DNA from 3 places in the Cohnella boryungensis genome. Region 2 is predicted to be linked to each of the others. Evidence: riboswitches for the same ligand, from Rfam matches in the RefSeq annotation. Region 2 holds a riboswitch; each other region holds the start of a gene.

Region 1 (10,034 bases), on a different contig from region 2:
AGAATGAGGGACTTTAATATCGGCTCATAATGTAGACTTGAAAATTGTTGCATTTTTGCCCGTTTTGTCATAATTGCAATGCAGAAGAGGGTATGTTAAGATCGTCCTGACACTTATCGATTGGAGTTGAAGAGGATAATGTAATGTTTTTTGCCACTTTTTTTGAAGAATGAAGCGAAATTTGTTTTATTCTTTATTGGCAAGAAAGTTACCTTATTCTTTCACTCAAAAAATATATCCTTTATATACCCTCACCGGGTTGGATGTGCCGTTTTTTTGAGCTACAGGAAAGGTAACCCTTTCTTGTGGCTCTTTTTTGTCATTAATCAATTTCTCGGGAGGATGAAAACGATGATGATTGAGGTTGTAGATGATGATGTGAATCGGTTCCTGATAGATGAAACGGTTCACCAAAAAACAAATGGGGTGCCGGAGGTTTACCAATCTATCGACAGGTGCACGTAGCGACCCGTCTGCACACGTTGCGCTTTTCTGTATAGTTGGTTTAACGTGTCAAAGCGCCAACTGACGGTTGCTTTACTACGTTTTCTCCGGCAGTAAGGAGAAGACATGAGACAAGCCTCGAAATATGAAGTGATTCGGCGAATGTTGTCCGACTTCAAGCAGCCGGAGTATCGGTATGCCCAGATGATGGACGCGATCTTCAAGCAAAACGTCGGCGAATACGAACGGATGACCATACTGCCCAAGTTTTTGCGAGACGAGTTAAGCCGGATGCTTGGCCCCAACGTCTGCAGCGTCGTTCCGGTAAAGGAGCTTACATCCAAACAGGTCAGCAAGGTGCTGTTTGCCATTGCGGGCGACGAACGCGTGGAGGCCGTACGTCTTACTTATGAGCGGGGATGGAAATCGTATTGTATTTCCACGCAATGCGGCTGCGGATTCGGTTGCAGGTTTTGCGCCACCGGCACCATCGGCCTGAAGCGAAATCTGACCGCCGACGAAATTACCGACCAATTGCTGCACTTTCGCTTGAACGGCCACGCCTTGGACAGCGTCTCCTTCATGGGCATGGGGGAGGCGCTCGCCAACCCGCATATCTTTGATGCAATGACGATTCTGACCGACCCGGCTCTCTTTGGTTTAGGACATCGACGTATTACGATTTCCACCATTGGCCTGTTACCGGGGATCGACAGGCTTACACGGGAGTTTCCGCAAGTGAATCTAACCTTCTCGCTGCATTCGCCTTTCGACGATCAACGAAGCGAGCTTATGCCGATAAACGATCGATTCCCGATCCGCGATGTGCTGAAGGCATTGGATCATCACATCCGGCATACAGGGAGAAAGGTGTATATTGCGTATATTCTTCTTCGAGGAGTCAACGACTCGGCGGCGCATGCGGAAGCCGTTGCCGAGCTGTTAAGAGGAAGGGGACCTGTGGAGCATCTCTACCACGTTAACTTGATTCCATTCAATTCGACTGAGGTTACGCCGGACAGCTATCAGCAATCGGATTCAGATCGGATTAAAGCGTTTGTGCGGATCTTGAAGTCACAGGGGATCAGCATCACGGTCCGAACGCAATTCGGATCGGATATTAACGCGGCATGCGGCCAGCTATACCGCTCCGAATAATCGATCAACTGAAAGATTAGTACGGAATGATTCATTCAGGATAGGGGGGCGTAATATACCCCCTATCCTTTTTACGTCCCGCAAGCCCGATACAATCAGTGCGTTCTTCCCCTGGTAAAAAGCCAGCCGCCGGCCACGAAAACTAAACAAAGGATAAGGTTAAATCCGACACCCGCCGCAAGCGAGCCGTTAAATAACAGTGCTTCAAAAAAATTGACGACATGGACGCGCAGCGAAGGAATCGCCGTTCCGACCGGAATCGCCGCAATAAGCAGCGCCCACAGCAGCCAACCGACAGGGTGGTAGTAACCAGAGACTAGCATGCTTAGAAGCGCCATCGCCATCATATAAAAGGCGGTTTGGTACAGAAAGGAACCCGCCACGCCAAAGTCATCCCAATGAAACGCTTCAATAAGAGTAACGGTGTTCGTGTACTTCCGGATCACATTCACCTCAAGCACAAACCATAAAGAATTGAACAAAGCGATGGCTGCTGACCAGAAGGCAAAGACGAATTGAAGCGCCCTATAATATTGCTCGCGGCTCGCGCCCAAATCTACGATGCGCTTGTAATATCCGATCGGCAGCAGGATAGCGATAAGGGGCAAAATAAGAATCAGCATGTTGCCGTCCGAAAGGCGGGTATTTTGGCTGTTGTCTATATTGAGACTAACAATAAATTGTGCCAGATTTCCAAGCAGGATAAGAATAATTACGCACCAGATGTACACCCTCGTTTGCAAATAGGTTGCCTTTAAATGAACGGCCAATGCCCCCAATTCAATGACCTCCTCCGATTAAATACGAGAATAGCTTCTGAAGCGTTAGATTTTCAATCGAAATGTCCATCTCGCGAGCCCGTTGCCTGTCCCGATCGTCCAACTTATCGTAAATTGCGGCAAGTGTGCCGCGGCCATAGGATTCCGTATGTAATACTCGCTTACCGGCTGTTAACGAAGCCACCGCTTCCGAATTTCCCCGGATCAGATGAGCTTTCATATGTATCTGTTCTATCTCATCATGAAGCAGGAGGGAGCCGGCTTCAAGGATATATACCTTCTCCGCGACTGGGGCGATTTCGTCTATCAAATGCGTAGACAGCAAAATCGTGCGGGGGTAATGGGCGTAATCCTCCAGAAGCGCCTTGTAAAATCGTTCCCGCATCAACACATCGAGTCCGAGCACCGGCTCGTCGTACAAGGTCAGCGGCGCCCGACTGGCCAGACCGATGAGATTGCCTACGAGCGACTCCATGCCTCTTGAAAGCTGCCTGATTTTTTTTTGCGGATCGAGCTGAAACGATTTGAGCAGCTCATGAGCGAACGTCCAGTCCCAGTTAGGATGAAAACTCGCAGCAATCTGCAAAACCTCGATAATCCGCGCTCCTCCGAAGGATTTGTTTTTCTCGCGCATATAACAGAAATCCTTCGGAAGCTCTCCTCTGCCCAGCTTTTTTCCCCTTACCTCGATTGTGCCGTCGTTCGGGAGGATTCCGCCTGCGATCACGTTAAGCAAGGTCGTTTTGCCGGCGCCGTTGCGCCCGAGCAAGCCGTATATGACGTTTTCCTCCAACTGCAGATCCAGATTCCGCAAGGCGTAGGATTGGCCGTATTTTTTGTTTAGATTGCTGCAAGTCAATACGATGCTCACGGCACGTTCATTCCTTTCTCAACTGCTTGATCATGTCCATGATGTTGTCGGTTGTCAGCCCGAGCTTGTCGGCTTCATTCAACAAATCGGACAACAGCTCGTTGTAGAAACGATCCTTGCGCTTCACCTGAATCTTCTGTTTCGCATCAGTCGCGACGTACATGCCCAGTCCTCTTTTTTTGTACAGGATACCCTCGTTGACGAGCAGACCGATCCCCTTCACGACGGTCGCAGGATTGATTTGGAAGGTCTGGGAAAACTGCGCCACGGAAAGAACCTGCTCGTCCACGCGGAAAGTGCCGTTCAGAATATCGTCCTCAATTAGGTAAGCGACCTGTTGAAAGATCGGTTGCTTATCGTCGAATGTGATGTTCATTACCTCACCATTCATCATCTAGGTATGTTACCCATCTAGCATACCATATTTCGGCTGTTGACATTTAATTCAGTACGCATTACAGTATACTACAATAGTAACATACTAGCATGCCAAGTGTGAATAGGATTGGCTAATAAGGACTTCCAGAGTTAAAAAAACGATATAGGGAGATGCGTGAAGTGACCAATTTAATCGAATTCAAAAACGTAACGAAAGAATACAAAATCGGGGAAGTGCCTATTAAGGCGCTGGGCGGCGTAGATTTTACGATTTCGGAGGGGGAATTTGTCGTTATTTTGGGGGCAAGCGGCGCGGGTAAAAGTACGATTCTGAACATCCTTGGCGGTATGGATACGGCGACTTCGGGTCAAGTATTCGTCGGTAATCAAGAAATAACAAAGCTAAGCGAAAACAAATTAACCGCATATCGCGGCGAGAAAGTGGGCTTTGTCTTTCAATTTTACAACTTGATTCCGAATCTAAACGCTCTGGAAAATGTCGAGTTTGCCACGGAGGTGTGTAAGAACCATCTGGATGCTGAAGATGTTCTGCATAAGGTCGGCTTACAGCATCGGATCAAAAACTTCCCATCCCAGCTCTCGGGAGGAGAGCAGCAAAGAGTGGCCATCGCCAGAGCGGTTGCCAAAGATCCTTTGCTCTTACTCTGTGACGAACCTACCGGAGCTTTGGATTATGTGACTGGCAAATCCGTCTTGAAGCTTCTTCAGGATCTGAATAGGGAAACGAAAAAGTGCGTTGTGTTGGTCACCCATAATTCGGCAATTGCTCCTATGGCTGATAAGGTGATTAGGGTGAAAAGCGGCAAAATCGAAAGCGTTACGGTGAATGAGGAAAAGCAAAGCGTCGAAGGGATTGAGTGGTGAGCATGAAATTATTAATAAAACTATTTAGGGATATTAAACAATCTGCAGGGCAATTTATGGCCTTTGTATTGGTTGTCGCAGTCGGAGCTTTTTTCTATGCGGGGCTCGTCACTTTGAGCGATAATCTTAGCGCTTATACGAAGGGGTACTTCAAGGAACATAATTTAAGCGACTTGAATGTCTATTACAGTCAAATCTCGAAACAGGATGTGGCCGGTTTCAGTGAAATAAAAGGCATCAATAAAATAGAAGGGCGCTATACCTTCGATGCCGCACAATCCTTCGGAGAGGATAAAGCGACCTTACAAATTCATTCGATTCCTGCAAATAATGAAATCAATACGCCTGCTATTATCGAGGGGAGTATCCCGTCTATACAGGGGGAAATCTTATTAGACTCCCATTATGCTAAAGAGCATCAGTATCGGGTCGGCGATCCAATCCCCGTAAGTGCGAACGGAAGAGATTTTACATTTACAATTAGCGGCTTGGGCGAGAATGTTGAGCATACCAAAAAGAATGAAATACAAGACCATAAAACCTACGGAGTCGCTTATATTGCCGAAGAATCTCTAACTGAAATCCTGGACGTCTCTTCCTACAATGAAATCATGATTGATGCGCAAGAAGGCTACGATATCGACAGCTTAGGCAAATCCATTGAAGAGCAGTCCAAGCAACTTCCTTATTTAAGCCAGGTGAGCAAGGAACGCACCTTCAGTTATGCTCAGATCAAGGCAACGATACACAATAATGGCTTGATGAGTAAGGTTATCCCGTTCGTTCTCTTCTTGATCGAAGCGATTATTTTATTCCTCGCCATGTCGAGGATAATCGATTCTCAAAGAAATCAAGTGGGTATTATGAAGGCTTTGGGTGTACACAACAGAAGCATCATGCTTCATTACATGGGATACCCCGTGCTCGTAAGTATTATCGGCTCCATCCTGGGATTTGTAATTGCCGAATTTGTATTTGTGCCGTTAGTCACCGCATCGAATGCAAAAGCCTACTCTCTGCCCGGCATTCAATTCACGCTGTCTTGGTTATCGATCATTCCCCCCATCCTTTTCTCGAGTGTTTTTGGAATGCTATCCTGTTACTTAAGCGGGAGAGCCCTATTAAAGGAACGTGCGGCACAGGCGATGCGTCCCAAACCGCCAAAGAAGACGAAAAAGCTATTCATAGAAAGAGTTCCGGGGATTTGGAGTGCGATTTCCTACAGCTACAAGCTGATTCTGAGAAATATATTCCTGAACAAACAGAAAGCTTTAGCGAGCTCAGTTGGCGTTGCTGTAAGCACGGTTTTAATCATAACCGCTTTTGGCACACAAACCTCCTTGCAGAAAGTAGCTGACCAAGTTGAAGACGTATATACCTATGATTTAAGAGTAGATTATAAGATCGGAGCCTCTTCTGATACGGCAGAAGTCCCCTCCGGGATTAAAAATCGTTATTCTTTATCCACCTTTCCTGTTGAGTTCATCCACGAGGATGAGAAAGAAAATGCTACCTTAGTCGTTACGGAAAAAGAAAACAATCTCATTCATTTCTTCGATGACAAGGAGAACAGGATCGCTTTGGCGGATAATGGCGTGCTAGTCCCCCAATCTTACGCCGACAATTATCGGATTAGAGAAGGGGATACCATCCAATTAAAGTTCACGTCGCCGGAGCTTAAAAATAAAACGGTAGATATGAAGGTATTAAAAATAACGACACAGTATTCGAATCCGTCGTTCTACGTCACCCCCGATTATTTGGAGAGCTTTGGGCTGGAGTACAGTCCAACCTCGCTTGTAGTCGAAGCCAATAGCTCTACAGATCTTATAAGCGTTCGCAGCTTCTTTGAACAAGATCAATATGTAGATACGATATCAGATAAGAATTACCTTAAGAAAACAGCTCAATATATTTTGAAGCAAAACAGCTTCATATTTATCATGTTTATCGTCAGTGCCGTCGTTCTCTCTTTTGGCGCGATCTATACGATCTCTTCCATTAACATATATGAAAGGAATCGCGAGCTTGCAACCCTTAAAGTACTAGGCTATCAAAAATATAAAATAAACAGGCTTATATTTACGGAAAACCTCATCCTGACCGCCTTTGCGGTAATTGCGGCTTTGCCGATAAGCGGCTATGTATACAGCTTTGTTGTTCAGGCACTGTCTAGTACCCATCAACAAATCCCGGATAAATTAAATATATTCGTACTTGCGGTCTCGGTTAGTCTAGCCTTCATGCTTACCATTCTGTCTAGCTTATTGCTAAGAAGAAAAGTAACGAAAATCAATATGATCGAGTCTTTGAAGAGTGTGGAATAGTGGGGGAATTGAGGGAGTAGCTTGATATTTCTGAAGAATGAATCCTTATAGGACTTAAGGGGATTAAGCCATTTCGTGTGCTTAACCCCTTTTTTATTTGAAATTATGTCCTAAGGCAACACATTTTATAACTTTAGTCTCAGAATACAGAATAATTTAGAAGATACAAAAAGGAGAAACGTGGAAAATGTCGAATTTCTGAGAGGGTAAATATTCCTAAGTATACTAAATCAACCTTTTAATCAAGGCCATTTGAACTGAAAAAGGCAAACCTGTTCGAAAGACAGGGACGCAAAGCCACGGACCTTAGGCATCGGTCGAAAGACTGATTGCTATGGCAGCCGGGTTGCCTGCTCTAGTGGTCTTTTTATTTTTTCTCCAATGTCCTATTTCAACCATAAAAGGGGAATTATGAAATGGAAATTCGATTCGTATCCAGATTGGCTAAGGTATTATGTTTCGTCTTGCTTGTAGAATTCATCGTTCCTTTATTATGGAGTTCTCCGACTTATGCATCGTCCGCATCGCCGGATGTCAGCATTCAGTTCAGGTCGCCATTAGCCCCTGCAACGGGTGCGTACATACCCGATTACGGGGAACCTTACGGAGAACGGAACGGATACACGTACGGATGGAACTTCGATCATACTCCCTATTCGGTCAATGAGGCCGTATACGGTTCTTCGTTGCTGGATTCAGCTATCGGCATACAAGCCGGAGGGCAATGGGAAATTGCATTGCCTGCTGGCAGCTATGAGGTAGAAATCAGCGTAGGCCATGCCGTGTATGGCAGTACCACTACGCTCCAGGTAGAGAATGTGACGTTCTGGGATCACGCCGAGCTCCCGGCCGGCGGACTGGACAAAGTGAAGAAGCGCGTTCAATTGAACGACGGCAGATTAACCCTGAAGGGAGATCAAGCTAGCCCTTCGGCCTTCATCCATACGATAGAGATCACGAAGGACGTTCTGGCTAATCGTCCGACGCCGTTGCCTTATATCGGGTTGCCTGCGGAGATAAACAAGGTGCCCGGAGACAAGATTATTTTGTCCGGCTCGCAACGCAATGAACACAATGCCATTCCGTCCGTCAGAGTGAAAGAGCTGGGTCAGGCTATTGATAACTATATGAATGAACAAATATCGGTAATGGAACAACGAATTGCTACGATGGAGCAACAGGCCGAATCCTGTGCGGGTTGCAATGCCAGCGACCTGGAATCGGCGATTCTCCGCAGTCCGAACGAATACGTCGTGATGAAAGCGGGGCATCTGAATCTGGATGCTTCCGCGACGTTTGGCTCGCCATCCAAGCCAGTCTTTCTTATCTTGGACGGTTTGAATACGAACCGGAATCTAACTCTTACCGTATACGGAACGTTGGCGGTTAAGGGAAATCTGAACGCGAATACGAATCTGACGCTGCACCTGAATGCACCCGATCAACCGGCAGCAGCCGAAAAAGGGGATATATGGGTCGGGGGTTCGCTTCATTTGAATAACAATTCCGCTGTGCGAGTGGCAGGCGATTTTATAGCGGGAAGTCTTATCTATAACAACGGCCAATTGAACGTCCAGGCCGATCGGCTTCTTGTTGCCGACAGTATGCATATTAACACCCAGGTAGATATGACCATTGCACAGGAAATGCTCGTTGGCAGTTTGGTATCGAATAACCAAACGGCGAACATCAGAGTAAGCACAGGCGATGTATTCATTCGCGACGATATTCACGTTAATAATCATTTGAGCATTCAGACCGGAGGCGTCGTTGCGATCGGCGGCAGCATCACGGCGAATCAGAAACCGACCATCGCCACCGGCACCAGCGTGGTCGGCCAAACGAAATTGCATTACAGGGTCAACGGATTGCTCGCAGAGTATTATACTGAACCGAATTTGACTGGCGATCTATTCATCGTGGTGGACGAGAACGTAAATGTGAGCAACAAACTGCCGATTGCCAAGCCTGGTCTTAACGACGGCAATATGTCGGTGAGATGGACGGGGCAAATTACTCCTTATTTCACCGAGATGTACGAATTCGAAATGGATGTTCGCGGCGGGGTCAAGCTGTGGGTGAACGGCGTGCTTCTTATAGACAAATGGGAGGCAACGGGGAACGGCAAGTATTCCGGATCGCTTGCGCTTGAAGCCGGAGTCGATTATGACCTTCGTCTCGAATATGCCAATCGCGGGGGACAGCCTCAAGCGATCTTGAATTGGGCCAGCGAGTCCGGGACGAAGGAGGTCGTGCCGCAGAGCCAATTGTCGCCGTTCGCGATGCCGATGCTGACGGCGACCGCGACGGAGAACCTCGTGAATATCGCATGGACGACCGCCTTCAATGCGACCGATTACGAGTTAGAGGTAGATGGGATCATCTACTCGTTGGGCAACCAAGCCGCCTATACCCACGCTCCGCTGGAACCGGGCACTTTGCATAAGTATAGAGTCAGAGCGATCAACGGCGATATTAAAGGAGTTTGGTCGATTCTGCAAGAGGTGTGGACGTTACCGGATGTACCAGCCAATATACTGCTTCAATCGACAAGTAACTCCGTGACGTTAACATGGGATGAAGTGACAGGGGCTGCCGGATATGAGGTTGAAACCTATAACACGATTATCAATAATGGCAACCTTACGACATATACAGAATTAAACCTAGATCCGAACATACAGCGTACGTTCAGAATTCGGGCGCATAATACCAGCGGTCCCGGAAAGTGGAGCTCCATCATGGTCAAGTCAACTCTGCCCGGAGCGACAGGCGCATTGTATACCATAGCGACGGATACTTCCATCGCCGTGAGCTGGGATGCGGTTTCCGGTGCGGATAGCTACAACATTGAGGTTGACGGCACAATCGTGGGAGGTCTTGCGGATACAAAGTATTTGCATGCGAATTTGCAGCCGAACACGATCCATTCTTACCGCGTTCGTTCCAATAATAGCGAAGGATCGAGCGGATGGAGCGAGGCAGTTCAAGCGGTTACGCTTCCGTCTGTTCCGCGCAACTTGCACGCAAGGAGCGTTGCCGGCGACCATATTCATCTCGAATGGGACGAAGTAACAGATGCTACCTCCTATGATTTAGAGGTCGACGGAGTAGCGGTCGAAGTTGGAACAAGTACGAAATACAATCATTCGGGACTGGAAGCTAACACGGAGCATACGTACAGAGTACGTG
Region 2 (10,034 bases):
CAGAAAAGACGAGGGGGAACTTATAATGCTTAGCGCAAAGAACATCGAAATCATCAAGTCCACGGTGCCGGTGCTGGAGGTGCACGGAACGGCGATTACGACGCGCTTCTATGCGAGAATGTTCGAGAATCATCCCGAGCTGCTGAATATTTTTAACCACGCCAACCAGAAGCAGGGAAGGCAACAGACGGCATTGGCGAACGCCGTCTATGCGGCGGCGAAGCACATCGACAATCTCGGAGCGATTCTTCCGGTCGTTAAGCAGATCGCCCATAAGCATAGAAGCTTGGGAATTAAAGCCGAGCACTATCCGATTGTCGGGCAAAACTTGCTTGCGGCTATTCAGGAGGTGCTCGGGGATGCCGCTACCGAGGAGATTATCGGCGCTTGGGCGAAGGCTTACGGCGTAATCGCGGATGCTTTCATCGGCATAGAAGCGGATATGTACCGGGAAGCGGAGCAGCAGGAAGGCGGCTGGTCGGGATTCCGGGCGTTCAAGATTGCGAAGAGAGTGAAGGAAAGCGACGTAATCGATTCTTTCTATTTGGTGCCGTCGGACGGAAAGGGGATCGCGAGCTACCTGCCGGGACAGTATATCAGCGTCAAGATGGATATTCCCGGAGAAAAGAATACGCACATTCGCCAATACAGCTTATCGGATGCTCCCGGAAAGCCTTATTACCGGATTTCGGTCAAACGGGAGGACGCGATTCAAAGCCTGCCTGCCGGAAAGGTATCGAGCGATCTGCACGATCGGGCGGGCGAGGGAAGCGAGCTATGGATTTCGGCGCCGGCCGGAGAATTCACGTTGAATACGGAGGACCATCGTCCAATCGTGCTCATCGGGGGCGGGATCGGCGTGACTCCGTTAATGAGTATGCTTAGCGTGCTGGCGGAATCGTCTCCTGGTCGGCGCGTGACGTTTATTCAAGCTGCTCGCAATGGGGAATGGCATGCGCTGAAGCCTCAAGCGGAGGAGTTGGCGCGCCGGCACCCGCATATCCAGACTTACTGGTGCTACGAGCAGCCCACAGCTCGCGATCGGGAATTGCAAGGCTATCACAAGGAAGGCTTCGTGGATCTTCCTTGGCTGCAATCGATTATTCCTTCTAAGGATGCTTGCTTTTATTTCTGCGGTCCGGTTCCGTTCATGAAAGCCATTTACCGTTCCTTGAAGGAGTGGGGCGCTGCGGAGCAGGATATCCGTTATGAGTTTTTCGGGCCTGCCGGTTCATTGGAGACGGCTTGAGCGCGTAGCAGCCGATTCACCGTCTCGCGGCGCAGTCCAATAAACTGAGCGATTTCATCCTGAGTAAGCAGTTCCTTCAGGGGAATATCCGGGAAGTAAGCGCGAAACCAGCCTTGAAGCTTGCTTAGCTTGTCGGCGGGCGACACTTCCGTCAATTGGTCGATACGCTTCTGCATCATTCGCAGCTTGTCCTGGAGGAGCAATGCAATTGAGCGGTAGCGCTCGGGGCTCTGCTCCAATTCCCGATACCATGTTGCTCCCGAGATCGGCTCAATCTCGCAGGTGGTAAGCGCGACGGCTGTTCCGTGATTCGGATTCGGACTGATCAGCGAATGATGGGGAATGACTTCATCCGGCACGATGATATTCATCAACGTTGGCGTGCCATCCTCATGAAGACGGATAATCTTGAGCAGGCCGCTCCTGACGCGGTAAAGCGATCCTATGTCGCCCTGGCGAAACAAAATTTCTCCTCGATGCAGAATCACGCGAGCCCGCCTTTCTTCTGTGACGTTCAAGCGACTGCCCGCGCTGCGGGCTGTTCGCTTTTTCTTTGCCCATTATAGCAGTTAAGATACAATCAATCGAACACCCCGGCGCGCTGACGGCTGAGACGGCTTCGGTCAAACATGCTATAATTAGAAGCAGTCTGTACAGTCGAGCTTTCACATTTTATCGAAGCGGGGTTTGGTCATGATCTGGGAAAATAAAATCGCGACGACATTGCAGTGGACGAAGGAAATATCCAATAGAGAGCAGAAGGAAGCGGTTGCGGCCAAAATCGCCGAACGCGTGAAGGACGGAGACGTGATCGGCGTCGGCTCCGGCTCTACTTCATACCTTGCGCTGCTTGCGATCAGCCAGAAGGTCAAGGAGCAGAAGCTGCGCGTGACAGCGATCCCGACATCTCACGAGGTGTCGTTGACCTGCTCGATTATGGGGCTTCCGACCTCTACGCTTCTGAACGCGAGACCCGACTGGTATTTCGACGGCGCCGACGAGGTAGATCCGAAGAAAAACCTGATCAAGGGAAGAGGCGGCGCGATGTTCGCGGAGAAGCTCGTCATGAAGAGCGCACCGGAAAACTACATTCTTGTAGACTCCTCGAAGTTCGTCTCGTTTCTGGGCGAGAAATTCGCGGCTCCGATTGAAGTCGATCCGCGTGCGCTGCACCTCGTCGAGACGGAATTGGCCAAGCTGGGCGCGCGCGAGGTGACGCTGAGAATGGCGGTATCCAAGGATGGCCCGGTCATTACCGAGGCGGGCAATCTGATTCTGGACGTGCGCTTCGCCCAGATTGCCGACGGCTTCGAGAAGGAAGTCAAGTCGATTCCTGGCGTTGTCGAATCCGGATTGTTCATGAACTATAACTTCGAGGTTTTAACAACTTGAACCTGAACCGACGCAATACGCAAAGAAACGGCTGCTGTGTAAGCAGCCGTTTCTTTGCGTTGGTCAATCCGATTCGTTCGCCGTTGCATCGGCGTAGAACATCAAATAATTAGAAAGCTGACCGGACCAGTAGGAGGGATCGTGCCCTCCGGCATTCGGCACCCACAGAGCATCGACATTACGGTCTCGCAGCTGCTCGTAAAGCGCATAGTCCACCCTGGTCAACGGATCGTTCGCTCCGGCATCCAGATAAACCCGAACATCGCCGAGCTCGGTCTTCTTCGCAAGCCGGAACGGATCGCGCGCGTCTCGCAACGTCTCGCTCGGGTACAGCCAATCGCGCTGATCGGTATATAGATCGCTGGAAGTGCCGTCCCAGATAGCCGCGCTGTGCGCGCCGATCTTGCCGAATAGCTCGGGATGCCGGAAGCCGAGATGCAGGGCGGCGAATCCGCCCATCGATGCGCCTCCGATCGATCTTCCGGCCTTGACGGCATCGGTTCGATAATTCGCATCGACATAGGGAATGACTTCCTGAATGAAATAATCCTCATACGGCCCGATATCCACGCCTCCAGGGTCTACGCCTTCTCCAGGCGCCGTATTTACGCCGAAGCTGTTGCCATAGTCCGGACATACAATAATGAGGGGACGAATCGTTCCATCGCGGATAAGACGATCGGCCGTCTGGTCCAGATGCAGTCCGCTGAACCAAGCATCCTGATTTCCGCCATAGCCGTAGAATAAATACACGACAGGGTAGCGAGCGAGGGCTTCCTCCTTGTATCCCGGTGGAAGATATACGGTGATTCCGACTTCCCGTCCCAAGGTGTCGCTGCGAAAATAGGCATGCTCGATTTGCGAGCTTGTGGAAGCAGGCGCCGGAGTGGGTGGAGTGGACGGCGAGGAGACTGAGGGAGCCGCATCGGGGCTCGAAGCGTTGCCGCATCCGACGTTCGCCAGAGCGAATGCGACAAACCAGGCGAGGTAGAAAGAAATTTTCATTTAGGGGAACCTCCTTAGCTTTTTTCATGGCAGGGTATAGGCCATCCGCCGGTTTCGGCATTGCGAATCGAACGGATTGGATGCTTTGCGCATGGAACGGGGAAAGTAAGCTTGAGCTTAGACTAAGGAGGTTCCCCATGAAAAAACTGTTTCTTGCTCTGTGTATCCTGCTCGTGACCGCTTGCGGACATCAATCGCTCAACATGAAGACGCAGCCGATGCCCCTGAGGTCCTCATCCATGCAGACAAGCGCGATCGAGACTACGCTGCCTGCGAACAAGTATGTCGCCAAGAGCAATGAATCGCTTCAGGAGATCGCGGACAGATACCACCTGAATCTCGACGAACTGCTGCGGGCCAACCCGGATCTGCAGCGAACCGGCGGCGGCAATCCGAATGCGGGCCAACCGGCGGCGCCCGGAGCGGGAGGGAATACGCAAATCCCGCAGGGACAAGAGGTAAATCTTCCGGCAAACGAGAGTATGACCGGCTATGAGCAGGAGGTGCTGAGACTGACGAATGCGGAACGGCAGAAGGCAGGCTTGCAGCCCTGCGCAGGCGACGACTCTAGTCTGAATCGTTCGGCTAGAGCCAAGTCCCAGGACATGGCCGTCAACGGATACTTCTCCCACAATTCCCCCACATACGGCGATCCGTTCGCTATGATGCGGAGCTTCGGGGTGCAATATCAATCCGCAGGCGAGAATATAGCCAAAGGCCAGCCGTCCCCGCAGGAGGTAGTGCAAGCCTGGATGAATTCCCCGGGGCACCGCGCCAATATCCTGAACGGGGCTTATACGCACCTGGGTGTAGGTTACGTGGCGAATAACGGACAGCCTTGCTGGACGCAGCAGTTTATTTCGAAATAAGCAGGCAGTGCGCGGGGATGTTCGTAAACCGTTGCGGGTTACGGTCATCCCTGCGCGCTTGCGCGCGAATTACGCGGTGAACAGCTCCAGAAAGTGACGCGCGCTTTTGGAGAGATGCCGATTTTTGAGCCAGACCAGCCCGACCTCGCTCTCAATCGCAGCATTGGCGATGTTGACTTGCGTAAGGTTCGGCGGAGCGAAGACGCTCACAACCGATTTGGGCAGAATCGCCGCCCCGATCCCGGCGGACACCAGGGAGATAGCGATTGCGACGCTGGAGCATTCGCTAATAATTCTAGGCTCCAGACCAAGCTGCTTGAATTCGTGGAACACCTGATTGTGCATTCCGGTCGTTCTGTCCGTCTTTAAGGTGAGGAAGGGGAGCTGCGCAAGCTGCTGCAGCGTCATTTCCTCATGCTCGCCTTGGGTCCATTCTGACGGAAGGAGCGCAACGAAAGGATCGGACGGCAAGGGGAGAACGGAATAGTGCTCGGAATGAAAGTCTGACTGGAAGGGAAGACGGGTTACGATGAGCTCCAGATCGCGGTTCTCCATAAGTTCGCCCAACAGGAAGTGATCTCCTTCCTGGATTTTGAAGGTCACTTGAGGATACTTCTCCGTGAATCGGCGTAGAACCGGCGGAAGCAGCGAGACGCAGGATACGACCGCTCCGATGGAAAGCACGCCCTGTACGCCTTCTCCGAGCTCCTGAACGTAAGTTACCGTCTCGTCGAATTGATTCAGCAGCGTGATCGCCCTTTGGCGCAATAGCTCTCCCGCCTGGGTTAACTGCAGTTGCTTGCCGTTGCGGTCGAACAGCACGACGCCGAGCTCCTGCTCGATGAGCCTGAGCTGCCTGCTGAGCGGGGGCTGCTCCATGTTGAGCTGCTTTGCGGCGCGTGTAATCTGCCCTTCGCTGGCGATGGCCAAGAAATAACGCAGCTGTCGCATATCCATGTTTGCACCCTCCTCTTATACCTAAAAGGTATAGATAACCGACAAAACAGATATTATCAATATACTTAACGCTTTGGTATCATTCAACTATATACACAGCGGGCTATTATTAAAGGAGAAGATGTTGAAATGAGTTATTCCATCTCGATCGAGCGGACGAGCGCTCTTAAGCAGAAGCCGGATTTCTCCCAGCTGGGCTTCGGCAAGTATTTTACCGACCATATGTTTATCGTGGAGTACGATGACGGAGAGGGATGGCACGACGCCAGAATCGTTCCGTATCAGCCGATCTCGCTGGACCCGGCCGCTAAAGTGTTCCATTACGGACAGACGGTATTCGAAGGGATGAAGGCGTATAAGGATGCCGAGGGCAAGGTGGCTCTCTTCCGTCCCTTCAAGAATCTGCAAAGGCTCAATCGCTCTAACGACCGCCTGAGCATCCCGGCTATAGACGAGGGATTGGCCCTGGAAGCGTTGAAGCAGCTCGTAACCATCGACGAATCGTGGATACCGACAGAGGAAGGAACGTCTCTGTACATTCGGCCTTTTGTGATCTCGACCCAGGCCGCGCTCGGGGTTTCTCCCTCGGAGAAATACTTGTTTATGATCATTATGTCTCCGGTGGGCGCATATTACCGCGAGGGGATTAATCCGGTCAGCATTTATGTGGAGCCCCAATATGTGCGGGCCGTTCCCGGAGGGGTGGGCAACGCCAAGACGGGCGGCAATTACGCTTCGGGACTTAAGGCGCAGGAGGAAGCGTCCGACAAGGGCTATTCCCAGGTGCTCTGGCTGGACGGGGTTCATCGCAAGTATATAGAAGAAGTCGGCAGCATGAACGTCTTCTTCAAGCTCGCGGACAAGGTCGTGACGCCGGCGTTAAGCGGCAGCATTCTGGACGGCGTGACGCGCGACTCGGTCATTCAATTATTGAAATACTGGAACATTGAGGTGGAAGAGAGAGCCATCTCGATCGACGAGCTTGTCGAAGCCTACCGCAACGGCACGCTGGAGGAAGCCTTCGGCACAGGAACGGCCGCGGTCATCTCGCCTGTCGGCGAGTTGAATTGGCAGGGCGAGAGACTTATCCTGAACGGCGGACAGACAGGGCCGCTGGCCGCGAAGCTGTACGGCTTCGTGACGGGGGTTCAACGCGGGGCCGTCGAGGATCCGTTCGGCTGGCTGCTTAAGCTGTAGAATCGTTCATTCGAGCCGATCGCGGAGGAAATGACATTTATCGATAAACTTCTTGATAAAAGTAAGACCATAGTCTTATAATTAAATCGGATCGTTTATGCATAAAGACATGGTTGACTATATAAATAAACAATTTGATTGACACAACAACGAGACGCATGCACGAAAAGGCAAACCTTTTGAAAGAAAGGGACGCAAAGCTATGGGCCTAAGGAACTGAAGTTCTATGGTCGCCAAGCTACCGAATGGGGCGTTAGGCATCTTCCATTCGGAGGGTGTCTTTTTTATTGGTCCCAGCTTGCTTTTCGAGAGGTGTAGATTTTGAAGAAACAGATAACCGAGTCAGAGCTGCGTACGTTGATTCATCAATTGAACATTGATCGCGACGACGATTCTTCGGAGGAAGAGCCCGCAGATCCGCCTCTCAAGCAGGACGGATCCATTCGCATTCGCAATCAGCAGATTTCGGTTCAAGACCCGACGGGGGGCGGAGAATACGCCATTATCTACCCGATGAGCCCGGTTAAGCTGTATGTCAACGATGAGGAAGTGCTTTGGGAATCTCCGGTGAAGGCGACCGATCGGGTAACCTGGAAGGTCGAGGAGCAGCCTTTGTTTGAGATTACGATCAGCGAGGACAAGCTGTTCGCTTACTTGCTCGTGCATGCGAGAGAGCGCTATGCGACTACGCTCGTGGATGCGGGACCCGCTCAGCGGGTAATCGTTAGGGCGCAGGATGACGAGAATCTGGTGCTGAAGACAGTGCAGCTAGCGGATGTCGTGTCCAAGCTGGAAGCGATGTCGATTAAAGCGAGAATCGAGTTCGCCGCCATCCAGCAGGAGCTGCTGGAGCCGACATACAAACCGATTGTCGTAGCCAGCGGCAAGGAGCCGGTGGAGGGCCAGGATGCCCGCCTGGAGATTTACTTTCCTCAGCAGGTGACGAGCGAGTTTTTCGAGGTTGAGGGCTCGATCGATTATCGTAACCATCTGCGTATTCCCACGGTCCAGAAGGGCGAGGTCATGGCGCGAAAAATTCCGATGCAGGAAGGCACCGCAGGCTACGATGTGCTCGGCAATCTGTCGCTGCCTACTCCGCCGAAGGACATCTTCATCATGGGAAAGCCGAATGTGGAGCTGACGCCTGACGGAGTCGTCATCGCCAAAGCGCAAGGAAGGCCGAGAGTGACCGGCGGCAAAATCAAAACCTTCGACGTGTCGACCGCTTACGTCATTTCCGGCAATGTGGACATTGCGACCGGGAACATCGTCTTCTCGGGAGACGTGCTCGTTTACGGCGACGTTACGGATAATATGATCATCGAATCGCTGGGCAACGTCTATGTGTACGGCAATGTCTATAATTCGACGATAACGGCTACCGGAAGCATCAACGTAAGGGGCAACGCCATTGCCAGCAAGCTGTATTCCGGCTATTTCGGCGTACTGTTCAATCGGCTCTATCATACGTCGAAGCTGCTGTGCGACTACATCGAGAAGCTGCTGTCCGCTTCCAGAATGCTGGAGCAAGCCTTGGAGGCCAAGAGACAGAGCGTACGCTATGGGCAGATCGTCCAGCTTCTTCTGGAAACGAAGATGAAAGAGATCGTTCCGGCCATTAAAGAGCTTCATGTCGTAATCTCCAACATTCAGCACATCAAGCAGGCGGAATACGAGAGGCTTAAGGAATTGTCGCTTATATTCTCGCAGCCTACCCAACTGATAGAATCGGCCACCTATGAGTACGTGCAGAGCTTTCTCGCCTTGCTGCAGGATACCCATAAAGAGGTGGCGAGAATGCAGGAGGAGAACGTGGAGATCAGTATCAGCCAAAGCCAGAACAGCCAGCTGAAGTCGAACGGTGACATCGTGGTTCATCGCGACGGGGTGCTGCTGTGCGAGCTGTTCTCGGCCCGGAACATCGTGTTTCACTCAAGCCATTCGATCTGCAGAGGCTCCCGTCTGGAAGCCGGGGACAGCATTCAAGCGAAAATCATTGGCGGGCAGACGGGGGCGAACTCCATCCTTAAGGCCAAGCGTAAGATTCAGGTAACGAAGATGTACTCGGGCAGAGTGTGCATCGGAAAATACTGCAAGGATATATTCGAGCCCATCGATCAAACCACCTTCGACATTCAGATGCTCAAGAGGAATGAATAGAAGGCCGAGAGAACAAATTTCGCATAACGAACAGTGCTTGGTGGGGTGGACATGCCGCTTTCGCGACAGAAATCGTACATAGGAATGCGAGTTAACAAAAATATATATAACGACCAGGGAACTCTGATCGTTCCGATCATGCGGGTGCTGACGGATAAGGAGGTTCAATTGCTGAATCGGCAAGGGGTAGCGTTGTCCGATCAGGATGTTGAACCGGTTTCGCTTGTCCATCTTGTGGAATCGACCATCCGGGAGGTTCGGGAGCTGTTCATGTTCGCCAAGCAAACGGATCGAATTCCGTATGAGGATGTGCAGAGCAAGATCATTCCCGTCATTCTGTTCATGAGCAATCATCCGAATTTGAATCAGATTCTCTTCTATCTCGAGGTTCACGACGAGTATGTCTATCGGCACAGCATCGCTGTAGCTCTGCTGTCCAAGCTGATCGGCAAAGCGCGGGGCCTGAACGACAAGCAAACGCTGGAGCTGATGACGGCGGGCTTCCTTCACGATATCGGAAAATCGCGAATTCCCGGCGCGATTCTCAACAAGCCGGGGAGGTTGACGGAGGAGGAGTTCGCCATCGTGAAGGAGCACACGCTTCACGGCTTCGAGATTCTGAAAAACTCGGAGGGCTTGCCCGAACGCCATGCCTACGTGGCGCTTCAGCATCATGAGCGCGAGGACGGCAGCGGTTATCCGTTCGGTCTGAAGGCGGACCAGATCGACGTGTACAGCAAGATCGTCGCCGTGGCCGACGTCTTCCATGCCATGGTGTCCAAGCGGGTCTACAAGAGTCCGCTCCCGCTTTATCAGGTGCTGAAGGAATTGGCGGCTAACGTGTACGGATCGCTTGAGCCAGCCATTACGCTAAGCTTCCTCAAGAGGATTATGGATATGCTGATCGGCAATACGGTCGTGTTGTCCGATGGGAGAGAGGGGAAAATCGTCATGGTAAGCGCTCAGGATCCTGTTCGCCCCATCGTGGAGGTGGCGGGCGAATACATCGATTTGAGCAAGCTCCAGGACATCAATCTGGACAAGATTGTGGCCGAATAGCCCGAAGATAGATATAACGAAACAGGTCGCGTCAAGGAGCAGTGCTTCCCTTGAACGCGACCTGTTTTTGTTTGCTTGGGCAGCCATACCACGAGCGGGAGGGCGAAGATCAGCCCTTGACCGCTCCCGCGACTACGCCTTTGACG
Region 3 (10,034 bases), on a different contig from region 2:
GGCGTTAAATTTGAGCTCTACAATTCGAGCGGGACGACCCTTCTAGAGACGCTGGTTACCGATGCAAACGGAGAAGCGGAAACATCTAGAAACTATCGTTATAACAAAAATACGAGCGGATTGCCTTACAAGCTTAAAGAAGTGTCGGCGCCAAGCGGATACTTGATCGATCCGGATTACGGGACGGGAACAGGCAAAAGCATTCTGTTTCAGGACCCTGCAGTATCGTTCAATATTGTGAACAAAGTCATTCGCCAAGGCTTCGAGCTGGTTAAGGTGGACGCTGCCAATGCAGCGAAAAAATTAAAGGGAGCGACGTTCGAGCTACGTGATTCCGGTAATCATGTCGTTGACGTGCTGACGACGGGGGATGACGGTAGAATCGCGAAAGGCGATCTTCCGGCAGGCAATTATACCTTGGTCGAGACGGCTGCTCCGACCTTCTATGAATTGGACGCAACGCCGATTCCGTTTACGATTGTGGCCAACCAAACTGAGATCGTCAAGCTGAACAAGACAAACGTTCAGGGCACCGGCGGCAAGCTGGTTCTCACCAAGGTCGATGCCAAGGATCATAACACGCTATTGTCCGGGATCGAATTCGAGCTTCGTGATTCTACGAACGCTGTGATCGATCAAGGAACGACGGATGTCAACGGCGTCATCGAATTTACAAACCTGCCTTACGGCCTCTACACGTTGGTAGAGACAAAAGCGGACGGCTACGTGATCGAGAAAGCCGAAACGGAAGTCTCCGTTCACCAGCCTACAACGATGGTGATCATTGAGAACAAGGAAAATGATCGCTCAGTAAAATTAACGAAGTACAATGACAACAAAACACTGGCTCTTCCAGGCGCGATCTTCGAGCTGAGAGCACAAACCACGCAACTGGATACGAATATGAACTTCGTATACGAAGTTGTAACGGGCATCGATGTGTCCATGCTAACGACCGATGCGAACGGCGAGCTGTTCCTTCCGGACCTGCCGGTCAATAAGTATCGGTTGGTCGAAACCTTTGCGCCGAACGGCTACCATTTAGATAAGACGCCGGTTGAGTTTGAGATTAAGAAAACTCAAACCACAACTGTTCTCGTTGAGAAAACAAACGTCAGAATATCTGGCGGTGGAACTCCGGGTCCGGTAGATCCGGGACCAGGACCATCTCCGAGCCCATCTCCGAGCCCGGAACCGACACCGACACCGACGCCGAGCCCAGAGCCGACGCCGAGCCCGGAACCGACATCAAGTCCGGAACCGACGCCGAGCCCAGAGCCGACGCCAAGTCCAACGCCGTCCAAGGAAATTGAAGAAAAAACGCCAATCGACACTCCGGTTAAAGGCGAAGTCGATGTGCCGGAAGGCGGAAAAACAACGGTTGTCAAACAGCCGGAGCATGGGAAAGTAACCGTCACGCCTGACGGAAAGTGGACTTATACGCCAGACAAAGGCTATAAGGGCAAGGATTCCTTCACAATTAAAGTGATCGACAAAGACGGCAATGAAGAGGAAATCTTGGTGGAGATCGATGTCGAGGACGTGCCGCGCGGCGGTGTCGACACGGACGGCAAATCTCCTGCCAAAACCTTGCCTAAGACAGGCGAAGACAGCCCGCTGCCTCTGCAGCTTTCAGGCGTAGGTCTCGTACTCTTGGGGATCGTCTTCCTCAACCGCAAGAGATTGTTTCCTTCCAAAAAATAAACCAAATTAGAGAGAAAAATCTATGAAACCTGCCGAGATTCGGCAGGTTTTTCCTTGCATTTTGAGCCTTTTTGGGGTATTCTTTTAATAGAAAAGCAAGCTCGATAAATGGCAAACCTGTCGAAAGGCAGGGACGCAAAGCTAGAGGGCCTTCCCTTCTTGAAGGATGGCAGCCAGCTACCGAAAGTCTAGGCTTTTTTTGTTTTATACGAAAGCTTCACGATAACGGCAAACCTGCTGAAAGGCAGGGACGCAAAGCTAAAGGGCCTTTTCTTCCTCGGAAGATGGCAGCCAGCTACCGAAAGGGGTTTTCCCGATGTTGAGAAAAACAGGCAGAATGTTATTGGCCGCGATGGTTTTACTGGCCGCACTACCAACACTGGCATCCGCGAATGCGGGAAAGACGAGCGCTGAGCTCGATAAATCGGCTGTAGAGAAAGGCTCGATCGGCATTCGGTTGGGCAAGACGGATGCAATCGTGAAAGCCAAGGTAACAAAAGGCTCTGCAAGCTATACATACACCTTGACTCCGAACCAGGCTGGACGGACGTTCTGGTTGCCTACTCAGATGGGAGACGGGGAATACGAAATTGCCGTCTTGGAGAATGTCAGCGGCAATAAGTATCGGGCCATTCTTTCGGAGAAAGTCGCCGTGAAGGTAGCGAAGGTTACCGATGTCTACCTCAATTCAGTGCTCAATCTCGACTGGCAGGACGCTGACAAGGCCCAGGCCAAGGCGAAGGAATTAACGCGCGGCATTGAATCGGATGAACAGAAGGCTAAGCTCATCTACAATTACATCGTCGAAAGCGTTCGTTACGACAAGGAGCTGGCACGAACCGTAACCTCAGATTATGTACCGGATATTGACGCGACGCTCAAATCGGGAAAAGCAATTTGTTACGGATATGCTACGCTATATGCGGCAATGCTGCGCAGCTCCGGCATTCCAGCCAAGCTGGCCATGGGAAACAGCAAGCTGGTTGACGAATATCACGCTTGGAACGAAATTTATCTGGACGGCAAATGGGTCATCGTCGATACGACGGTAGATGCAGGACTCGCCAAAGGGAACAAAAAAATAACTTTCGAGAAAAAATCGAGCGATTATGATGCAATCAAATACTATTAATCTGCTAGGATGATAGCAATAATAAAGCCGGGATCGTTTTCTGATCCCGGCTTTTTGTTTCATGAAAGATGAGCTATTCTTCGGTTTTGACGGCATGAACGATCAATCTGTGGGTGGGGTTAACTAGCGGCTCGCAAGTAATTAACGTAAGCATGGCATCCTTTCCGTCGCTTTCCAATACGGAAAGATCAGTCGGCTCCACGACCTTGATTTCCGTTACGGTATAAGCGGCTTTGCCGTCTTTAAGCCGAATGTCGATTCGATCTCCGATTTCCATTTCGTTTAGACGATTGAAGAGACGGCCTGTAGTGCGTGCCCTGTGTGCGGCGATGGCCGAATTGCCGACTTCGCCGATCGCGGCCGTTTCCTTGAGATGACCGGCGCCGACTTTCATATTCTGCATCGTAGCGCCCTCCAGCACGGGCAGCTTCAGATCGATCTTGTCGATCTGAATAATGGCGATGGCGCCTTCGTCGACGGTCTCCTCTTCTTCCGCATTCGCAGGAACGTTCGCGACGGCCGCTTGTCCTGCCGCGCTACCGTCGAAGACAGCCGAGAGCCGGTCGTACTCCGAGCGTATTTTTGTTTGTTTGGCTGCCCGTTCAGGGCTTTGCTCCAGAGAATCGAGAAGCTGCTGCTGCTCCCGATCGTAAATATATTCACGAACTGAAGGGAACGCAAGCAGAATAACGCCTGCGACAATTAACACATAGGCAAAGATTTTGAATTTCATTTTATTCCTCCGTATCATTTCAATAATTTACCATATACGTATTTCTATGCAGGGAGGTTCATCCATGAAATAATACTCGTAGCAGCTGAACAAAAACTATACATAGGCTTTGTAAGAAATAATGCGTGGCGGCTGTACAGAATTTGTTCAGCGCGTCTTGTTAAACTATTTTTGTTTCAGACCTATAGTTATATTGGATCAGAACCGATATACTCAACTATAGTTCCCATAGACTAGTTTAATGGGTCTTTTGTATTATCTTGATTGGCTTTTTGGAAAAGGGGTATTTTTTCTCATGAGAATATCGTCAATCGTTCGCAAATATTGCCGAAAGAGCATCGTTGTGTGCCTATCATTGACTATGCTTACGGGCTGCGGCTTTTTTGGAGGGGAGAAGAAGGGGGACGAGCAAGCTGGCAACCAGTCAGAAGTCGTTCGCTACGAGGGCCCAATGAGCAAGGTTCTCCCCTACGTATACACGGCCCGCAAGGAATTGTCGCTTACCTTTAACGGAATGGCCGATAAGCAGACGATGGAGAAACTGCTGGATGAGTTGGACAAGTTCAACATTAAGGCTACCTTTTTCGTACCGGGCATGCGCGTGGCGGAAGAGCCGGATATCGCACAATTCATCGTATCCAGGGGTCATGAGATTGAAAACAACACATTAAGCCGACTGGACATGTCGAAGCTTAGCTACACGCAAATTCACAAGGAAATTCAGCTCAGCAATGAGATTATCAAGAAGGAAACCGGGAAGCTGCCCCGTTATTTGCGCACCAGATCGGGGGATTATACCGACGACGTCAGGCTTGCGGCCGCCCAGACGGGAATGGAGGCGGTAGTCGTATACAGTCTGTTCCTGCACAATTGGCAGGGGGAGACGGATGCAGACAAGCTATCTTTCGTAAGGAAATACATAACTCGCGGCGGAATTATTACGATCGACACCGAGGAGAACAGCGATCTTGTCGAGGAGATCCCGATTGTTGCACAAGCTGCCAAGGATGTCGGTTATGCGCTCATTCCGTTAAGTGAATTGATAGCTCATGGCGGCGAGCGCAAGCCGCTGGAGCAGATCGCAGGTTACGACGATATCAGAATGAATATGGACTACACCAACGAGAAGTACAATCTTATCTACGATGTGGTAACGGATGAGAAGAAAATTACGCTGACCTTCGATGACTGGGGGACAGATTATACCATTACGAAAATATTGGACATTCTCGCGGAGAATGATGTTAAGGCTACATTTTTCCTGAGAGCCAAGGGAGTCGAGGGCAATCCGAATCTGGCAAGAGCGATGATCGAGGAAGGGCACGACGTCGCGAATCACTCCTATTCTCACCCAGTCGTGACGACACTTACGCCTCAAGAGCTTCAAGAGGATGTCGTCAAAGCGCATCATGTCATTACAGAAGCAATTCAGCAAAAGCCGACAACGCTTTTCCGTCCGCCTACGGGGGAGATCGACGATACAACCGCGAAGGTCATAGCCGCAATCGGCTATCCCGATATTGCTTTATATGATGTTACTACATTTGACTGGGATGTTCGAAACAGCGCCGAGGATATCGTCAACAAAATCATGAAGCAGACCGAGAACGGAAGTGTTATCCTGCTCCATATGCTAGACGATATTCATACGATAGAAGCCTTGCCGATCGCAATCAAGCGATTAAAGCAGAAAGGCTTTACCTTTGTGAAAATGGCGGATCTTATCGGTTTGAAGGAATAGCGGAGAAATGGGTGAAGTTGATATGGACTTATATGAGCGGATTGCTGATCGGCTGGATCCGATCGCGGTCGTTGGCCTTGGTTACGTCGGATTGCCTCTTGCAGTCGCTTTCGCCAGACGAGCGGAAGTCATCGGGTTCGACTTGAACACGAAAAAAATCGAAGGATATCGCCAGGGAATTGACCTGACCGGTGATATCGGCGATGCGGCGGTAAGAAACAGCACGGCATTTTTTACGTCGGAGACAGAAGAGCTGGAGAAGGCTCGTTTTTTCATCGTGGCCGTTCCGACACCGATTCAAAGAGGCAATGTGCCGGATTTGCACTTTGTCGAGAGTGCAAGCCGAATTGTTGGCGGCAAGCTAAGGGCAGGATCGATCGTGGTTTTCGAATCCACCGTATATCCCGGAGTGACGGAGGAGCTTTGCATTCCGATTTTGGAGGCGGAGTCGGGTCTACGCTGCGGAATTGACTTCAAGGTGGGCTACTCGCCTGAACGAATCAATCCCGGAGATCGGGAGCATCGACTGGAAAATATCGTGAAGATCGTTTCCGGTATGGATGAGGATACACTCAATACAATTGCGAGAGTCTACGAGCTTATCATCGAGGCCGGTGTCTATCGGGCTGAAAGCATCAAAGTTGCTGAAGCGGCCAAGGTGATCGAAAATGCGCAACGAGACATCAATATTGCGTTCATGAACGAGCTGTCGATGCTGTTTAACCAGATGGGGATCCCAACGAAAGCCGTACTTCAGGCGGCCGGTACCAAATGGAACTTCCTTCCCTATAAGCCGGGTCTGGTCGGCGGGCACTGCATCGGAATTGATCCTTACTACTTGACTTACAAGGCCGAAGACGCCGGCTACCGTTCCAGAATCATCCTAGCCGGAAGACATATCAATGACGGGATGGGCAAATATGTTGCCCAGAACATCATCAAGACGCTTGTTAAGCTGAAGATCGACGCATCAAGCGCAAGAATCGGCTTCCTCGGATTGGCGTATAAGGAAAACTGCGCGGACATTCGCAACACAAAGGTTACGGATATCATTCAAGAATTGAAGGATTACGGGGTAACGCCAATTGTTGCCGATCCATTGGTGGATCGCGAGCAAGTGCATGAGGAATATGGCATTGAGCTTGTCGATATAAGCGATATGAAGGAGCTTAGCGCAGTTGTCGTCGCTGTGCCTCACCAGCAATTCGCCGAGATGAGCAAACGAGAGTACGAGGAGATGTTCGCGGCGGGCCGAACGAAAATTCTGATCGATATTAAAGGGGTTTACGACAGAGCGGATTTTGAGGACAGCGGCTTCTACTACTGGAGCCTTTAACGATCAGTTTGACGGATTGGAGACCGAATCGTGTTCAAGAAAAAGAAGAAGCGAATCGAGGAAGTGCTGACGGTTCAGAGAGGGGACAGACGTACGTTATCGAACGTACCGGACCCGGATAATATTCGTATTTCCAATGACCGAAGAGGCATCAAGGGCGATATGGATCACGCCGCCACCGATGCTTACGCACAGGAACAGATGCGTATGCTCAGCTTGCGTTACGTAGCGGAGTTCGAGGTGCTTATCGTACCTGCGCGAAGGAAAAAGCGGCACGCCGTCATAGGGCGTTCCGTCGATATCTCGTCGACAGGAATATTGGTTACGCTGGATAAACCCAGCGACAGCTTCAAAGTGGGCGGCAAGGTGAATATTCGCTTCCAGATTCCTCCAGGCGCTATGCCGGAAGGCTTTGAGCTGGGAGTCAACACGCAAGCAACCGTAATCCGCAGCTTTACCCGCGAGGTTGACGGCGAGGAACGCCTGATGCTCGCCTTCGAATTCGAGAAGCCTCTGACCGAGTACTTTCAAAGAAAACGGTGGGGCTATTCCGTCTACATGGCCAGCGGCTTTCTATTTGTCGCCGCCCTGTTCGTCATGCTCATGCGAGTGGAGAGCGTCATTTACTTCAAGTATAATTTCGTGCTGTACCTCTACAGTCTCATTGCCGCGTCCTTTCTGCTGTCCCGTTACTTGTTCGGCGCCTTATATCGCGACGTGCCAATCAATCCCTACTTTACTCCAGGCGTATCGATCATTATCCCTTGTTTTAACGAGGAGGAATGGATACACCGCACCATTCTGAGCTGCGTGAATCAAGACTATCCGGTTCACAAGCTAGAGGTTATCGTCGTAGACGATCGTTCCACGGACAATTCCGCGGAGAAAATTCGCGAAGTGATTGAGATGATTCATAAGGAGGCCGAGCGTTTCGGCACCAAAGAACGAGTCAGGATGCACGTTCTTCCCGAGAATGGAGGCAAACGCGTCGCTCTGGTGAAGGGAGTGGAGATGGCCAAGCATAATCTGGTCGTATTCGTCGACTCGGACAGCTTTCTTGAGCCTAATGCCATCCGGCATCTCGTTCAGCCGTTCCAGGATCGCAAGATGGGCGGCGTAGCCGGGCGTACAGACGTGGAGAACAAATATACGAACTCTATTACGAAGCTGCAGACCGTTCGTTACTATATCGCGTTCCGGATCATGAAAGCCGCCGAATCCTGGTTCGACAGCGTTACGTGTTTGTCAGGACCGTTATCCTGCTATCGCAAGGAGCTCGTATTGAAGCATGCCGACGCCTGGCTGACGCAGAAGTTCCTCGGACAGCCGGCCACGTTCGGCGACGATCGAAGCATGACCAACTATATTTTGCAAACCCATCGTACAGGCTATCAAGACAAAGCGATCTGTTCCACGATCGTACCGTCCGATATGGGCGTCTTTCTTAAGCAGCAAATGCGCTGGAAGCGTTCTTGGCTTAGGGAATCGCTGCGAGCAAGCTTGTTTATGTGGCGTAAAGAGCCGTTCATGGCTCTGTTCTTCCTAATCGGAGTCATTGTTCCGATCGCCGCTCCGATTATCGTGCTATATAATCTGGTGTACGTTCCCTTGGTCCATCAGGTGTTTCCGGGAACATTTCTGATGGGGCTGCTGATGATGGCGCTGTTGATGAGCTTGGCGCATCTTTTCTATCGCAAGAGCAAGCTGTGGATATTCGGACTGGTTTTTTGCGTATTTTACGAATTCGTGCTGCTCTGGCAGATGCCCGTCGCCTGGGTGACCTTCTGGAAGTCGACCTGGGGCACCCGCGAGACGCCGCAGGATATCGAAGCCCGGAACAAGAAGGAAGCCCGCAAGCAAAAAAATAAAAAAGGAATCGGCATGTCGTCCTAGCGACGTCGGTCGATTCCCCGCATGAAGGGGAGCAGACATGAGGAGAGAAAAAAACGGCTCTGTCCTTGACTCTCGGAAAAAGAACCGATTTAAGGTTATTAAAACGGTCGTACAGTTTGCAATTCTGCTCGTATTAGGCTACATCCTGTTCCATGTGCTGGTGGATGTCAAGCACTATGCCGAGCCGGATCGTTCCAAGTGGAACGAGGACAAGGGATTTATTGCCTTGTCTTATTTCGGCGTCAGTCGCTCAGGGACTCCCAAGCTGATCTCCAAGACGGAGTTAAACAAGCAGCTCAGAGCGCTTAAGGATCAAGGCTATGTGACAATCTCGCAGCAGGATGTGCTGGACTACTACGGGAAAGGCAAGAAGCTGCCGGAGAAGGCGCTGTTTCTGTCCTTCGAAGACGGCCGCAACGATTCCGGCCTGTTCGCCCAGCCGCTTCTGGAGAAGTACAATTTCAAAGCTACGTTTCTCTCCTATGCCAATAAGATGGGCAACAGCGACCGTAAATTTCTGCAGCCCAAGGATATGAAGAAAATGATGAAAAACGGGTACTGGGAGCTGGGGAGCAATGGTTACCGTCTGACGTACATTAACATTTTCGACAGCGAAGGCAACTTTATTGGAGTGAAAGACGAGAACGACTTGCGCAATAAAATCAAAATCGATTATTACAATCACTACTTAATGGATTTTCTTCGGGATAAGGATATGATTCCTTCGGAAGACCGGGATGCGATGGAAGAGAGAATCTCCGCCGATTACAAGCTGATGGAATCCATCTATACGGACAAGCTGGGCTTCGTTCCCAACGTCTATATGATTATGCATGCGAATGCCCTTGGCCAAGGGATGAACAGGCTGGTCACGGATGCGAACAATACGAATATCAAACGTATATTCAAAATGCATTTCAACCGCGATGGCGTTGCATTAAACGACAAAGCGGCCGATATTTACGATTTGACGAGAGTGCAGCCGGCTGCTTATTGGTATACGAACCATCTTCTGATGAAAATTCGCGGAGATACCGGTCAGGAAATGAAATTCGTGCTCGGCGACAAGAAGCGGGCAGCAGACTGGGAGACGGTTAAAGGCGCAGCCGAATTCATAGAGAATCGGATCGCATTAACCTCCGAGCCCTCCGACAACGGAATGCTTGTGCTCAAAGATAGCGAACGATACGGGGATATCGAGCTGAAAGCGAGTTTGAAAGGAAACGTCGTTGGAAGTCAGGCGATATACGCAAGATACGACAAAAGCAAGGATTCTTTCGTCCGGGTTGCCATCGATAACAACGTGTTGTCGGTAGAGCAGAAGAAACCCGGGCAAGCGGTTGAACTGCTGTTGCAATCGGAATTGGACGAAGTCTCCTGGAAGGAAACGGACCTCGCTCTTAACAAGGCGACCGTCTATTCGCAGTTGGAAACGTCCACCAAGGATCTGACGGAAGAGAGCCAATATCCGGTCAATATCGGCAATACGCGCAAG

The links. Region 2 has a riboswitch for cyclic di-GMP ahead of ACFO1S_RS09340 (flagellar assembly protein A). Riboswitches for the same ligand answer to the same signal wherever they lie in the genome.
Region 1: another riboswitch for cyclic di-GMP. It lies ahead of ACFO1S_RS17420 (fibronectin type III domain-containing protein); the one in region 2 lies ahead of ACFO1S_RS09340 (flagellar assembly protein A).
Region 3: another riboswitch for cyclic di-GMP. It lies ahead of ACFO1S_RS04545 (transglutaminase-like domain-containing protein); the one in region 2 lies ahead of ACFO1S_RS09340 (flagellar assembly protein A).

The regions. Positions count from the first base shown of each region.
Region 1 covers NZ_JBHSED010000036.1:95,787-105,820, forward strand. The annotation lists gene ACFO1S_RS17390 (Cfr family 23S rRNA (adenine(2503)-C(8))-methyltransferase) at 571-1,602, shown strand; gene ACFO1S_RS17395 (hypothetical protein) at 1,698-2,381, opposite strand; gene ACFO1S_RS17400 (ATP-binding cassette domain-containing protein) at 2,383-3,252, opposite strand; gene ACFO1S_RS17405 (GntR family transcriptional regulator) at 3,260-3,628, opposite strand; gene ACFO1S_RS17410 (ABC transporter ATP-binding protein) at 3,811-4,515, shown strand; gene ACFO1S_RS17415 (ABC transporter permease) at 4,518-6,842, shown strand; cyclic di-GMP riboswitch class I at 7,098-7,196, shown strand; gene ACFO1S_RS17420 (fibronectin type III domain-containing protein) at 7,259-10,034, shown strand, end outside.
Region 2 covers NZ_JBHSED010000013.1:346,179-356,212, reverse strand. The annotation lists gene hmpA (NO-inducible flavohemoprotein) at 26-1,249, shown strand; gene ACFO1S_RS09370 (Crp/Fnr family transcriptional regulator) at 1,207-1,737, opposite strand; gene rpiA (ribose 5-phosphate isomerase A) at 1,943-2,641, shown strand; gene ACFO1S_RS09360 (alpha/beta hydrolase) at 2,705-3,646, opposite strand; gene ACFO1S_RS09355 (CAP domain-containing protein) at 3,784-4,515, shown strand; gene ACFO1S_RS09350 (LysR family transcriptional regulator) at 4,585-5,472, opposite strand; gene ACFO1S_RS09345 (branched-chain amino acid aminotransferase) at 5,602-6,669, shown strand; cyclic di-GMP riboswitch class I at 6,829-6,915, shown strand; gene ACFO1S_RS09340 (flagellar assembly protein A) at 6,991-8,829, shown strand; gene ACFO1S_RS09335 (HD-GYP domain-containing protein) at 8,914-9,888, shown strand; gene ACFO1S_RS09330 (carbohydrate ABC transporter permease) at 9,998-10,034, opposite strand, start outside.
Region 3 covers NZ_JBHSED010000005.1:10,255-20,288, forward strand. The annotation lists gene ACFO1S_RS04540 (SpaA isopeptide-forming pilin-related protein) at 1-1,704, shown strand, start outside; cyclic di-GMP riboswitch class I at 1,805-1,889, shown strand; cyclic di-GMP riboswitch class I at 1,922-2,007, shown strand; gene ACFO1S_RS04545 (transglutaminase-like domain-containing protein) at 2,021-2,836, shown strand; gene ACFO1S_RS04550 (class D sortase) at 2,910-3,569, opposite strand; gene ACFO1S_RS04555 (polysaccharide deacetylase family protein) at 3,865-5,310, shown strand; gene ACFO1S_RS04560 (nucleotide sugar dehydrogenase) at 5,333-6,646, shown strand; gene ACFO1S_RS04565 (glycosyltransferase family 2 protein) at 6,677-8,539, shown strand; gene ACFO1S_RS04570 (polysaccharide deacetylase family protein) at 8,577-10,034, shown strand, end outside.